2 linked regions of the Sediminicoccus sp. KRV36 genome follow. The protein of the gene in region 1 binds, or shares a complex with, the protein of each later gene. Links are inferred from orthologs where the notes say so. Each region holds a gene or a part of one and is shown on either strand. Other genes may lie near its edges.

Region 1 (6,294 bases):
GCGATCAGAACTGGAGCATTCGCGTCGAGAACAACAGCTGACGCACAGAGCATGATCCGTGAAGGCGGCTTCGCCGAAGCGGTGAATCATTCTCCTCGCCGGGCATGATCCGCGCAGGCGGCTTCGCCGAAGCGGTGCGTCACTCGCGCGGCGAGTTCTGCTCCTGATGGATCGCGGTGTGTGGCGTGGCGCCCGCCCGCCACCACCCGCGATACATCCCCTCCGTGCCGAAGGGCAGCGCCACCTCGCCCTCGGCGTCCACGGCGATCAAGCCGCCGCGCCCGCCCGCTTCAGGCACGCGGATCAGCGCCACTTCGGCGGTAGCCTCGGCCAGGGATTTGCCGGCCAGGCGCATCAGTGCCGCGATTTCATGCGCGGCGGCGCAGCGCATGAAGGCCTCACCCGTCCCGGTGCAGGAAACGGCCACATGCGAATCGGCCCAGGTGCCGGCTCCCAGGATCGGCGTATCGCCCACGCGCCCGGCGCGCTTGTTGGTCATGCCGCCGGTCGAGGTCGCGGCGGCCAGCATGCCGTTGCGGTCGCGCGCGACGGCGCCGATCGTGCCCATCTTCGCGGGCAGGTCATGATCGAGTGAGACCGTCTGCGCCGCCTGCGCGGCCAGGAGTTGCTGGCGGCGATGCTCCGTCTCGAAATAGGCCGGTGCTTCGAGAGCAAGCCCCTGGCTTGCCGCGAAATCATCCGCCGCCTGGCCCGCCAGCAGCAGATGAGGTGTGGCGCGCATCACCGCCTGCGCGGCCAGGATGGGGTTGCGGATGCGCGTGGCGCCCGTCACGGCGCCGGCCCGGGCGGTGCTGGTCATCAGCGCCGCATCCATCTCGATGCTGCCCGCCGCCGTGAAGGTGCTGCCATGCCCGGCGTTGAAGAGGGGGCAATCCTCCAGGCTCATCGCGGCGGCGATTACGGCGGCCTCGGCGCTGCCGCCCGCATCGAGGATGGCGCCACCCGCCTGCAGGGCGGCGTGCAGAGCCGCGCGGAAGGCGGCCTCCTTGTCCGGGGTGAGTTCATCGCGCCGGATGGTGCCGGCGCCGCCATGGATGGCGATGGTCCAGGTGTCTCGCATGGGCGAAGGTTAGCGGGGTTTTGCGCGGTTGCGCAGATCAGTCCCGCACGGCGCCGATGAGGAATTCGCGATTGCCCTCGGGGCCCAGCAACGGGCTTGGCTCCACGCCCAGGACGCGCCAGTCGGGCAGGGCGGCCCACCATTCGGCCATCTCGGCGCAGACGCGTTCATGCACCGCCGCATCGCGCACCACGCCGCCCTTGGCGATGGCCGGGCCAACCTCGAATTGCGGCTTGATGAGCGCGATGGCCCAGGCGCCCGGCTTGCACAGCGCGAGGCAGGCGGGCAGCACGACGCGCAGGCCGATAAAGCTCGCGTCACAGACCAGCACATCGAGGGGAGGGACGTCGCCCGGCTTGATGTGGCGGGCATTCACGCGCTCCATCACCGTCACGCGCGGATCATGCCGCAGCTTCCAGGCGAGCTGCCCATGCCCCACATCCACGGCATGCACATGCGCGGCACCGTGATGCAGCAGCACATCCGTGAAGCCGCCCGTGGAAGCGCCGAGATCCAGGCATACCCGCCCCTCGGGCGAGAGGCCGAAATGCGCAATGCCATGCGCGAGCTTCACGCCCCCGCGCGAGACCCAGGGGTGATCCTGCCCGCGCAGTTCCAGCGCCCGGCCCTCGGCGATGATCTCGCCGGGCTTGTTGATCCGCGTTTCGCCCGAATAGACCAGGCCCGCCATGATGTAGGCCTGGGCGCGGGTGCGGGATTCCGCCAGCCCGCGCTCGACCAGTGCGAGGTCGGCGCGCAGCTTGCCGGTCATGGCCGGCTCAGGCGCGCGCCGGCTCCGCCAGCGCGTCCTTGCCCAGTGCCGCCAGCGCCATCGCGGTGATCTGCGGCGCGTTCAGCCCGGCCTGGTCGTATTGCTTCCTGGGATTTTCGTGATCGATCCAGATATCGGGCAGCGTCATCGGGCGGAATTTCAGCCCGTGATCCAGCAGGCCGCGCAGCGCCAGATGGTGCATCACCAGGCCGCCAAAGCCGTTCAGGCTGCCTTCCTCGATGGTGATCAGCACCTCATGGTGCCGTGCCAGCTGCTCGACCAGCGCGGTGTCCAGCGGCTTGGCGAAGCGCGCATCGGCCACGGTGGTGGAAAGGCCGAAACTGGCCAGCTCATCCGCCGCCTTCAGGCATTCCTGCAAGCGCGCGCCATAGCTGAGGATGGCGATCTTGCTGCCCTCACGCAGGATGCGTCCGCGGCCGATCGCCAGTGGCGTGCCGCGCGCGGGCAGGGGCTCGAGCGCGAAGCCCTCGCCGCGCGGATAGCGGACGCCCGAGGGGCCGTCCTCGATCTGCGCCATGGTGGCGATCATGTGGGCCAGCTCCACCTCGCAGCTGGCCGCCATCAGCGTGAAGCCGGGCAGGCAACCGAGATAGGCGATATCGAAGCTGCCCGCATGCGTGGCGCCATCGGCACCCACAAGGCCGGCGCGGTCCATGGCGAAGCGCACGGGCAGGCCCTGCAAGGCCACGTCATGCACCACCTGATCGTAGCCGCGCTGCAGGAAGGTTGAATAGATGGCGCAGAAGGGCTTCATCCCCTCGGTCGCCATGCCGGCGGCGAAGGTGACGGCGTGCTGCTCGGCGATGCCGACATCGAAGCAGCGATCCGGGAAGCGCTTGGCGAACATGTCGAGGCTGGTGCCGGAGGGCATGGCCGCATTCACGGCCACGATGCGCTCATCCACCTCGGCCTCGGCGATCAGGGCCTGGGCGAAGACCTTCTGATAGACGGGCGGGCCGGGCGGCGCCTTTTGCTGCTCGCCGGTGATGACGTTGAACTTCTGCACGCCGTGATACTTGTCGCCGCTGGTTTCGGCGGGGGCATAGCCCTTGCCCTTCTGCGTGACGGCATGGACTAGGAAGGGGCCCTTGTGCTCGGTGTCGCGCAGGTTGCGCAGCACGGGCAGCAGGTGGTCCATGTTGTGGCCGTCAATCGGGCCGACGTAGTAGAAGCCCATCTCCTCAAAGAGGGTGCCGCCGGTCAGCAGGCCGCGCGCATATTCATCGGCGCGCTTGGCCGCACGCTCGATCGGGCCCGGGAAATTCTTCGCGAGCTTGGCGACGAAATCTCGCACCGACAGGAAGGGCCGTGAGGAAATCGTGCGGCTGAGATAGGCGGACATCGCGCCCACGGGGGGTGCGATGGACATGTCATTGTCGTTCAGGATGACGATGAGGTTGGCCTTCTCGGCCCCCGCATTGTTCATCGCCTCATAGGCCATGCCGGCCGACATGGAGCCATCGCCGATCACCGCGATGACGTTGCGCGGCGTGCCCTGCAGCGCGCTCGCCACTGCCATGCCGAGGCCGGCCGAAATGCTGGTGCTGGAATGGGCGGCACCGAAGGGGTCGTATTCGCTCTCGCTGCGCTTGGTGAAGCCCGAAAGCCCGCCGCCCTGGCGCAGCGTGCGGATCCGGTCCCGCCGCGCGGTCAGGATCTTATGCGGATAGCACTGATGCCCCACATCCCAGATCAGCCGGTCATGCGGCGTGTCGAAGATGGCGTGAATCGCCACGGTGAGTTCAACCACGCCGAGCGAGGAGCCCAGATGCCCGCCGGTCACGGAGACGGCGCTGATGGTTTCGGCCCGCAATTCGTCGGCCAGCTGGCGCAGCTGGTCGGCGGAGAGATTGCGCATATCCGCGGGGACGCGCACCCGGTCCAGCAGCGGGGTTGCAGGGCGGTCTTGCATCTAGTTTCTCCGCTCAATCACGTAATCGGCCATGGCGCGCAACAAATCCGCGCGGTCGCCAAACATTTCCACATGGTCCCGCGCCTGCGCCACCAGGCGCTCGGCCTGCATGCGGGAACGCTCGATGCCGAGCAGCCCCACCAGCGTGGCCTTGCCCGCCTCGGCATCCTTGGCGGTCGCCTTGCCCATGGTCTCCGTGCTGGCGGTCGCGTCCAGCAGGTCATCGGCGATCTGGAAGGCGGCCCCCAGATCGCGCCCATAGGCCGCCAGCGCATGGCGCTGCGAGGATGCGGCCTTGCCCAGCACGGCACCCGCCTCGGCCGAGAATTCGATCAGCTTGCCGGTCTTGAGCAATTGCAGCCGGCCAATGGCGGGCTCTTCCAGGGGCGTCGTCGCCTGCTCGGCCATGATGTCCAGCATCTGGCCGCCGCACATGCCGCGCGGGCCGGCGGCGCGGGCCAGCATGCGCACCAGCTCGATCCGCACGGCGGGGTCCGGATGGGTCGCGTCATCGGCCAGCACGGTGAAGGCGTGGCATTGCAAGGCATCGCCGGCGAGGATGGCCGTCGCTTCGTCGAATTGCTTGTGGCTGGTGGGCTTGCCGCGCCGAAGGTCGTCATTGTCCATGGCCGGCAGATCGTCATGGATCAGGCTATAGGCGTGCATCATCTCGATCGCGCAGGCGACGCGAAGTGCCGCACTGCGCGAGACGCCGAACTGCCTCGCCCCTTCCAGCACCAGGAAGCCGCGCATGCGCTTGCCCCCGCCGATGGTCGAATAGCGCATGGCATCGAATAGCCGCGCCTCATCGCCCTCGACCATCGGGAGAAGCTGATCCAGCGCCGAATCAATATCCTGGGCGGCCTCGGTCAAGGCGGCCGCGAGTGAGGCGGCGGAAGCCCCGCCGGTGACCATATCCATTCGGCTCCGTAATCCTATTCCACATCCTTCAGGGTCAGGCCCAGCCCGCCTTCGACGACGGCCTGCACCTTTGCCTCGGCTTCCGCAAGCTTCGTCTCGCAATAGCGGCGCAGCGCGGTGCCTCGTTCATACTCCGAAATCGCCTGGGCCAATGTGCTGCGCCCACCTTCCAGCGACTTTACGATTCCCTCAAGCTGGCTCAGCGCCTCCTCGAAGGACAAATCCAGCACCTCGCCGCCCATGTGCTCCGCGGGCTTCGATGCATGGTGAACTGACATTGCTCGCTCCCTTAATGATGCCCGACCTTGGTAACCTGTGGCCCCTGTTTCCCAGGGCCCTCATTGTTGGGGACGCCGGTTTTGATCCGCCCGCCCCGACAGATGCGCAGCAAACCGAAGTTTTCGAGGTAACACAACCGTCGCATTCCGCTCAACTTCGCATTAGGGCGCGAACATGCGCGGCGGAGGAGCTTGCCAGCGCCTGCAAATCATAGCCCCCCTCCAGCAGACTGACCACCCGGCCCGCGCAAACGCGGTCGGCCAGGGCGCACAACTCCATGGAAAGCCAGCTGAAATCCGCCTCCGTCAGGCGCAGCTGGGCCAGCGGATCCCGTGCATGGGCGTCAAAACCGGCCGAGATGACGATGAGATCAGGGGCGAAGGCCTCGATCGCTGGAAGCAGGGCCTCTGCCCAGGCCGCGCGAAACTCCATGCCGGAGGCACCAGGCGGCAGGGGCGCATTGTGGATATTGCCGACCCCCGTCTCGGAAGCGGCACCCGTGCCGGGGTAAAGCGGCATCTGGTGGCTGGAGGCAAAGAGGATGGTGGGGTCCGCCTCGGTGCAGTCCTGGCTGCCATTGCCGTGATGCACGTCAAAATCGCAGATGGCCACGCGGGCCAGGCCATGGGCGGCCTGGGCGTGGCGGGCCGCGATCACGGCATTGGCGAAGAGGCAGAATCCCATCGGGCGGCGCCGCTCGGCGTGGTGGCCGGGCGGGCGGGTGGCGCAGAAGGCGCGGCGTACCTTGCCCTCGCAGACCTCATCCACCGCGCGCACCGCCGCCCCGGCCGCCAGCAGCGCGGCCCGGGCGCTGCCCGCGCACATGATGGTATCGGCATCCAGGGCCATGTATTCGCCCGGCGCCGGGCGCACGCCCAGGATGGCGGCCACATAATCGGCCGGATGGGCGCGCGTCAGCTGCTCCTCCGTGGCTTCTTCCGGCTGGTCGCGGATCAGCTCGGCGAATTCCTCGCTGTCCAGCGCCTGGAGCACGGCGCGCAGCCGGTCCGGGGATTCCGGATGGCCCTCACCCATCTCATGCGCCAGGCAATCGCGGTGGGTGAGCAGCAGCACGCTCATGCCTCGGCCCGCCGGCGCAGGATGAAGCGGAAGGCGTCATCTTCCTCGGCCCAGGCCAGGAGTTCATGGCCGGTTTCCTGCGCATAGGCATGGAAATCCTTCACGGCGGCGGGGTCGGTGGCCAGCACGGCGAGCGTGGCGCCGGGCGCCATGGCGCGCAGCGCCTTATTGGCCTTGAGCACAGGCAGCGGGCAGGTCATGCCGCGAACATCGAGTGTGGTGGTGTCT
Region 2 (6,143 bases), 460 kb from region 1 along the record:
GGCGCTGAGCACGATGTTGCGGATGTCATCCAGGCTGCGGATCAGGCCGATGCCCTGCACCACGGCCGCCTGTGGGCCGATCTGGATGATGCCGGCCCCCACCGTCGCATTGCCGCTGCGCACCGCCTCGATCACGGCGGGCAATTGCAGGCCAAAGGCATTCAGGCGGGGCAGATCAATCGTCACCGAATAGGATTTGCTGCGGCCGCCGAAGCTGGTCACGTCCACCACACCCGGCACGCGCTTGAAGCGGCGCTCCAGCACCCATTCCTGCAACACCTTCAGGTCATCCGGAGAAAAGCCGGGCGGGCCGACCACGCGGTAACGCATGATCTCGCCGATGGGTGAAAGAGGGCTGATGGTGGGGTTGGACCCATCCGGCAGGTCACGCAGGACGGCGAGGCGATTGAGCACCTGCTGCAAGGCCTGTTCGTAATTATAGGCAAAGGTGAACTGCACCCGCACATCCGAAAGGCCGAACAGGCTGGTCGATCGCACCGAATTCAGATTGGGCAGCCCCGCCATCGCAAGCTCGATGGGGATCGAGACATAGCGCTCGATCTCCTCGGCCGATTGCCCGGGGTTTTGCGTGATGATGACGACCTGCGGCGGCACCGGATCCGGATAGGCCTCGATATTGAGCTTGAGGAAGCCGTAGGCGCCGACGGCCACAAAGGCGATGAACAGCAGAATGACCAGAGCCCGCTGCTGCAGCGAGATGGCGACAATTTGGCGCATTCAGAGCCCGATCTGGTGAGGTGGCTTGCCGCCGAAGCAGTGAATCGGCCTCGCGAAAGCCAGCCCGATCTGGTGAGGCGGCTTGCCGCCGAAGCCGTGAAGCGGCCTCGCGAAAGCCAGCCCGATCTGGTGAGGCGGCTTGCCGACGAGGCAGTGAGTCGGTCTCTCAGCCATTGGCGTCAATCAATCCGCGCGGCGCGGTCAATGAACAGGGCGCCGCCGGTGACGAGGCGCTCGCCGGCCTGAATACCATCGCGCGCCTGAATCATGTCACCCGCGCGGATGCCGGGCGTGATCTTGCGCATGATGAAGCGGCCCTCCGGCAGGGCCACCCACACATTGGCCTCCGAACCGCGGAAGATCACGGCACTGGCCGGCACCGCCGGCGATTGCTGCGCCTCGCCGACCGAAATGCGGAAATTCGCGAACATCTCGGGGCGCAGCACGCCTTCGGGGTCCAGCACCTCGGCCATCACGGTCAGGCGGCGGGTGGCCGGGTCAAGGCCGGCCGCGGTGCGCACGATACGCGCGGGGAAGGCGCGGCCCGGCAAGGCGGCGACGGTCACCTCCACGGTCTGGCCCACCTGGATCAGCGGCACATCCAGCTCCCGCACGGCAGCGACGAGCCACATGGTCGAGAGATCGGCGATGGTGAAGACCGGATCGCCCTGCCCGGCCGAAACCCATTGGCCCGGCCCCACGCGGCGCTGGGTGATGGTGCCGGCCAGGGGCGCCGTCACGGTGATGATGCCGCTGACCTGGCGCGTGCGCTCGATCTCGGCGATCTGCTCGGCGGTGCGGCCCAGCACGCGCAACCGGTCGCGCTGCGCCTCGGCCTGGGCCACGGCGCTGCGGGCATCGGCATCGGCGGCATTGGCGGCGGCGCGCGCCTGCTCGACATCGCGCTGTGAGGCGGCGCGGGCGGAAAACAGCGATTGCTGGCGGGCCTCCTCGCGCCGCGCCTGCTCCAGCGCCACGCGGGTCTTCTGCACATTGTCCAGCGCGGCCAGGAGTTCATTGGCGGCGGTGGTGACGTCCGGCGTCTCCACCTCATAAAGCGGTGCGCCGGCCTCGACACGATCACCCACGCGGGCGAAGGCGCGGATCACGCGGCCCGTGAAGGGAGCGAGCATCGGCGTCGAGCGATCGTCATTATAGGCGATGCGCCCCTCGGCCAGGCGCTCGGGGCGGAATTCGCGCATCACCACGGGCTCGATCCGCAGGGCGCGCATTTCATTGTCATTCAGGCGGAATTCGCCGACCGGAAGGCGCTCAACAGTGGGCGGCGGCGGCGGCGTGGTATCGGCCCGATTGAGATAGACATAGCCCCCGGCCGCGACGGCCGCGGCCAGCCCCAACCAGAGCCAAGGTTTGCGCGCCGGCGGCTCCGTCACCTCGGCCGCGGCGGAGGTCCCGGCCGGCGAATCGGCCTTGGGGGCCTCGTGGTGAATCACGTTCATGAATGCCCTGAACTTTCCGACACGCTGAGGAAGAAGGAGAGCTGAAACACCACCCGCCGGAACCACCTGTTACTTCGCTAGATAAACCGAAGCTGAACGAGAAGGTAGCGCCCAGGGCTAAAAAATTGGTAATAAAATCGGATCTCAGGCCGCAAGAAGCGGCTGGGGGTCCAACCAAAGCCGGTACCAACCCAGGCTGAAATGCAGATGCGGGCCGGTCACGCGGCCCGTCGCACCCATGGCCCCCAGGCGGCCACCTTGGCGAACCTCATCACCTTCGCGCACATCCATGGCGGAAAGATGGGCATAGAGCGTGTTCACCCCATGGCCGTGATCCAGCACGATCAGCTTGCCGAAGAAGTGGAAATCGGCCGCCAGCGTGACCTTTCCGGCCGCCGCCGCCAGGATGGGCGTGCCCACCGGCCCCGCCACATCCAGGCCGAAATGCGGCTGGCGCGGTTGGCCGTTCAAGACGCGCTGGCTGCCGAATACCCCGCTGATGCGCCCGCGCGCCGGCCAGGCCAGGCCACCGGCGAAATCCACTCGAGACGAATCGACGCCGCGCACGGCATTCAGCCGCTCCCGCTCCAGCCTGATCCGCTCCAGTGCGGCGGCATCGGGCGTGACCTGGGCGGGCGGCAGGCCCGTGATGTGCTGCACATCCCATTCCCGGCGCGCGACGGCGATGCTGCGCGCCACCCCGTTCACGCTCAGCACCGCCTGCGGCCCGTGATCGCGGCCAAAGCCGAGCACGAAGAACCCCTCGGGCGAGACGCGTACGGGCTGGCCATCCAGCGTGATCCGCGCGCCCTGGGCGCCCTGGCCGATCAGCAGCGTCCCTTGCGCCGGCGTGCCGCGCCATTCCACCGCCGCCGCTGGCCGCGCCAGCAGCAGGGCCGGCAGGGCAAGGGCGGCGCGGCGCCTCAAAACAGGCTGCCTTGCCTGGGCTTGCCGCCGGCCGCCACCGCCTTCACGACGCCATCCTGGAAGGTCAGCGTCAGGCTGGCCCCCGCCGCGACCTGCGCGGCGGATGAGAAGGCCGTGCCATCCGTGCCCTGCACCAGCGCGAAACCCCGCGCCAGCACGGCATTGTAGCTGACAGCCTCCAGCCGGGCCGCGAGGCCCTCGACCCGCGCCGCCTGCTCACGGATCAGCGCCAGCACGGGGCCGGCGGAGAGCCGCGCCAGCGCCGGGGCCGCCAGGCGCCGCGCGGAGGCCCGCGCCCAGGCGGCCCGCAGCCGCTGATCCAGCGATTGCAGCGCGTGGGTGCCGGCGGCGATGGCCTCCCGCGGGTGGCGCAAGCCGGCGCCGAGCCGCGTCAATTCGGCCCGCTTGGCCACGACAAAGCCCGGCAGGGCCGCCCGCAGCCGCTCGGCGCGGTCATCCAGCCGTTGGCGGAGCAGGTTCACCAGGGCCGGCAGGTCGGGCAGGCCGGCCTCGGCGCGCGTCAGATGCAGCCGCGCCTCGCGCAGGCGGGCGGTGATGCGGTTGTCCATCCGCGCCGCGCGCTGCGCCAGATCAGCCGCCAGCTCCACCCGCGCGGGAACGGCCAGCTCGGCGGCGGCGGTGGGGGTGGGCGCGCGGCGGTCACTCGCGAAATCAATCAGCGTGGTGTCCGTCTCATGCCCCACGGCCGAGATCAGCGGAATGGTCGAGGCGGCGGCGGCACGGACCACCACCTCCTCGTTGAAGGCCATCAGATCCTCCAGCGAGCCACCGCCGCGCGCGACGATGATCACATCGGGGCGCGGAATCGCGCCGCCCGGCGGCAATTCGGAGAAACCGCGAATCGCAGCGGCGATTTTCTCCGCCGCCCCCTCCCCCTGCACCGGCACGGGCCAGAGGATCACATGGCGCGGAAAGCGCCGTGCCAGCGTGGTTCGGATATCCTGCAGCACCGCACCCTGCGGGCTGGTCACCACGCCGATGACGCGGGGCAGCAGCGGCAAGGCGCGCTTGCGCTCGGTATCGAACAGCCCCTCCTTGAGCAGGGCCGCCTTCAGCGCCTCGATCCGCGCCAGCATCGCACCAGCGCCCGCATATTCCAGCTTCTCGATCACCAGCTGGTATTTGGAGCGGTCGGCATAGGTGGAGAGGCGGCCCGTCGCCACCACTTCCATGCCGTTCTCGGGGCGCAGGCCGACGCGGGAGACGGTGCCCTTCCAGATCACCGCTTCGATCTTGGCATTCTCCTCCTTGAGCGAGAGGTAGATATGGCCGGAGGCGTAGGGTTTGACCTCGGTCAGCTCGCCGCGGACGCGCACGCGGGAAAAGGCGCCTTCCAGCGTGCGCTTGATGGCTCCCGCCAACTCGCCCACACCGTACTCCGGAACATTGGCACCGATCCCGTCCATGCATGACTTATAGGGGCGGATTTTGGCTTTGCGGAGGCAGTCATCGAATGAAGATTCTTGTTGTGGGCGGCGGCGGGCGCGAACACGCGCTGTGCTGGGCCATCGCGGCCTCGCCTTTGCTCACCCGCCTGTGGTGCGCGCCGGGTAATCCCGGCATCGCCGAAGTGGCGGAATGCGTGGCCATCGGGGCCGAGGATATCCCCGCACTGGTCGCCTTCGCCAAGGCCGAGGCGATGGATCTCGTGGTCGTCGGGCCGGAAGCGCCGCTGACGCTGGGGCTGGCCGATGCCTGCGCCGAAGCGGGGCTGCTGTGCTTCGGGCCCCGCGCGGCGGCGGCGCGACTCGAGGGCAGCAAGAGCTTCTTCAAGGACATTGCCAATGCCGCGGGGGCCCCCACCGCGGCGCATGGCCGCTTCACGGACCCGGATGCCGCCCGCGCCTATCTGCGCGAACAAGGCGCGCCCATCGTGGTGAAGGCCGACGGCCTGGCCGCCGGCAAGGGTGTGGTGGTGGCATTCAATTTGGCCGAGGCCGAGGAAGCCGTGGCCGAAATGATGGAAGCCGGCATCCATGGCGAGGCCGGCCGCATCCTGGTCATCGAGGAATGCCTGATCGGCGAAGAAATCAGCTTCTTCGCGCTGTGTGACGGCACGCATGCCATCCCGCTGGGTGCGGCGCAGGACCACAAGCGCGTGGGGGATGGCGATACCGGCCCGAATACCGGCGGCATGGGCGCCTATTCCCCGCCGCCCGCCTTCACGCCAGCCTTGCAGGCGCAGGTGATGGCCGAGTGCATCAACCCCGTGCTGGCCGAGTTGGCGCGGCGCGGGACGCCCTTCCAGGGCGTGCTCTTTGCCGGGCTGATGCTGACGGCCGAAGGCCCGAAGCTGCTGGAATTCAACGTCCGCTTCGGTGATCCGGAATGCCAGGCGCTGATGCTGCGCCTGCGCAGCGATCTGCTGCCCGCCCTGCTGGCCGCGGCCCAGGGCGGCTTGCGGGATTTCGAGCTGCGCTGGGAGAAGCTGGCCAGCCTGCTCGTCGTCATGGCGGCGCGGGGCTATCCCGGCACGCCGCTGCGGGGCACCGAAATCCGCGGGCTGGAAGCCGCGGCCCAGGTCCCGGGCGTGCAGATCTTCCACGCCGGCACGGCGCAGGATGAGGCCGGGCGGCTGGTGGCCCATGGAGGCCGGGTGCTGGGCATCGGCGCCACGGGCGCCACCCTCGCCGAGGCGCGGGCCGCCGCCTATGCCGCCGTGGCCCTGGTGGATTGGCCGGAGGGCTTCTGCCGGAGCGACATCGCCTGGCGCGCCCTTCCAACGCCGGGCGAGTGATGGCACGCTCCCTCGCAAAGCGAGGGAAGCCAGCATGACCTACACCAATCCAGAGACCATCGCCCTGCATGGCGGCAGCCATCGCGCGGACCCGAATACCGGCTCCGTCGCGGTGCCGATCCATCAGACCACCAGCTTCCAATTCCAGGATACCGGCCATGCCGCGCGGCTGTTCGGGCTGGCGGAGTTGGGCAACATCTACACCCGCATCATGAACCCGACCTGCGACGCGCTGGAGACGCGCATCGCGCAGCTGGAAG

What was found.
Region 2: the proteins of xseB (region 1) and xseA are in contact, whole or in part, in a cryo-EM structure (PDB 8TXR), measured with the Escherichia coli proteins. The link is inferred for Sediminicoccus sp. KRV36 from one-to-one orthologs.

The regions. Positions count from the first base shown.
Region 1 is NZ_CP085081.1:2,282,111-2,288,404, forward strand. Bases 3,336-6,290 are described here. They hold xseB (exodeoxyribonuclease VII small subunit), read right to left. Parts: upstream 4,950-6,290; coding sequence 4,722-4,949; downstream 3,336-4,721. Other genes in these bases: dxs (1-deoxy-D-xylulose-5-phosphate synthase), read right to left, coding at 3,336-3,786; LHU95_RS10565 (polyprenyl synthetase family protein), read right to left, coding at 3,787-4,707; LHU95_RS10575 (histone deacetylase family protein), read right to left, coding at 5,137-6,066; LHU95_RS10580 (sulfurtransferase TusA family protein), read right to left, coding at 6,063-6,290. In the rest of the region: LHU95_RS10545 (hypothetical protein), read left to right, coding at 1-41; LHU95_RS10550 (isoaspartyl peptidase/L-asparaginase), read right to left, coding at 140-1,081; LHU95_RS10555 (TlyA family RNA methyltransferase), read right to left, coding at 1,119-1,853; more of dxs, read right to left, coding at 1,861-3,335; more of LHU95_RS10580, read right to left, coding at 6,291-6,294. UniProt on the Escherichia coli protein: Bidirectionally degrades single-stranded DNA into large acid-insoluble oligonucleotides, which are then degraded further into small acid-soluble oligonucleotides.
Region 2 is NZ_CP085081.1:2,739,989-2,746,131, forward strand. Bases 2,338-5,141 are described here. They hold xseA (exodeoxyribonuclease VII large subunit), read right to left. Parts: upstream 4,553-5,141; coding sequence 3,122-4,552; downstream 2,338-3,121. Other genes in these bases: LHU95_RS12845 (M23 family metallopeptidase), read right to left, coding at 2,343-3,125; purD (phosphoribosylamine--glycine ligase), read left to right, coding at 4,600-5,141. In the rest of the region: LHU95_RS12835 (CusA/CzcA family heavy metal efflux RND transporter), read right to left, coding at 1-738; LHU95_RS12840 (efflux RND transporter periplasmic adaptor subunit), read right to left, coding at 918-2,198; more of purD, read left to right, coding at 5,142-5,883; LHU95_RS12860 (PLP-dependent transferase), read left to right, coding at 5,918-6,143. UniProt on the Escherichia coli protein: Bidirectionally degrades single-stranded DNA into large acid-insoluble oligonucleotides, which are then degraded further into small acid-soluble oligonucleotides.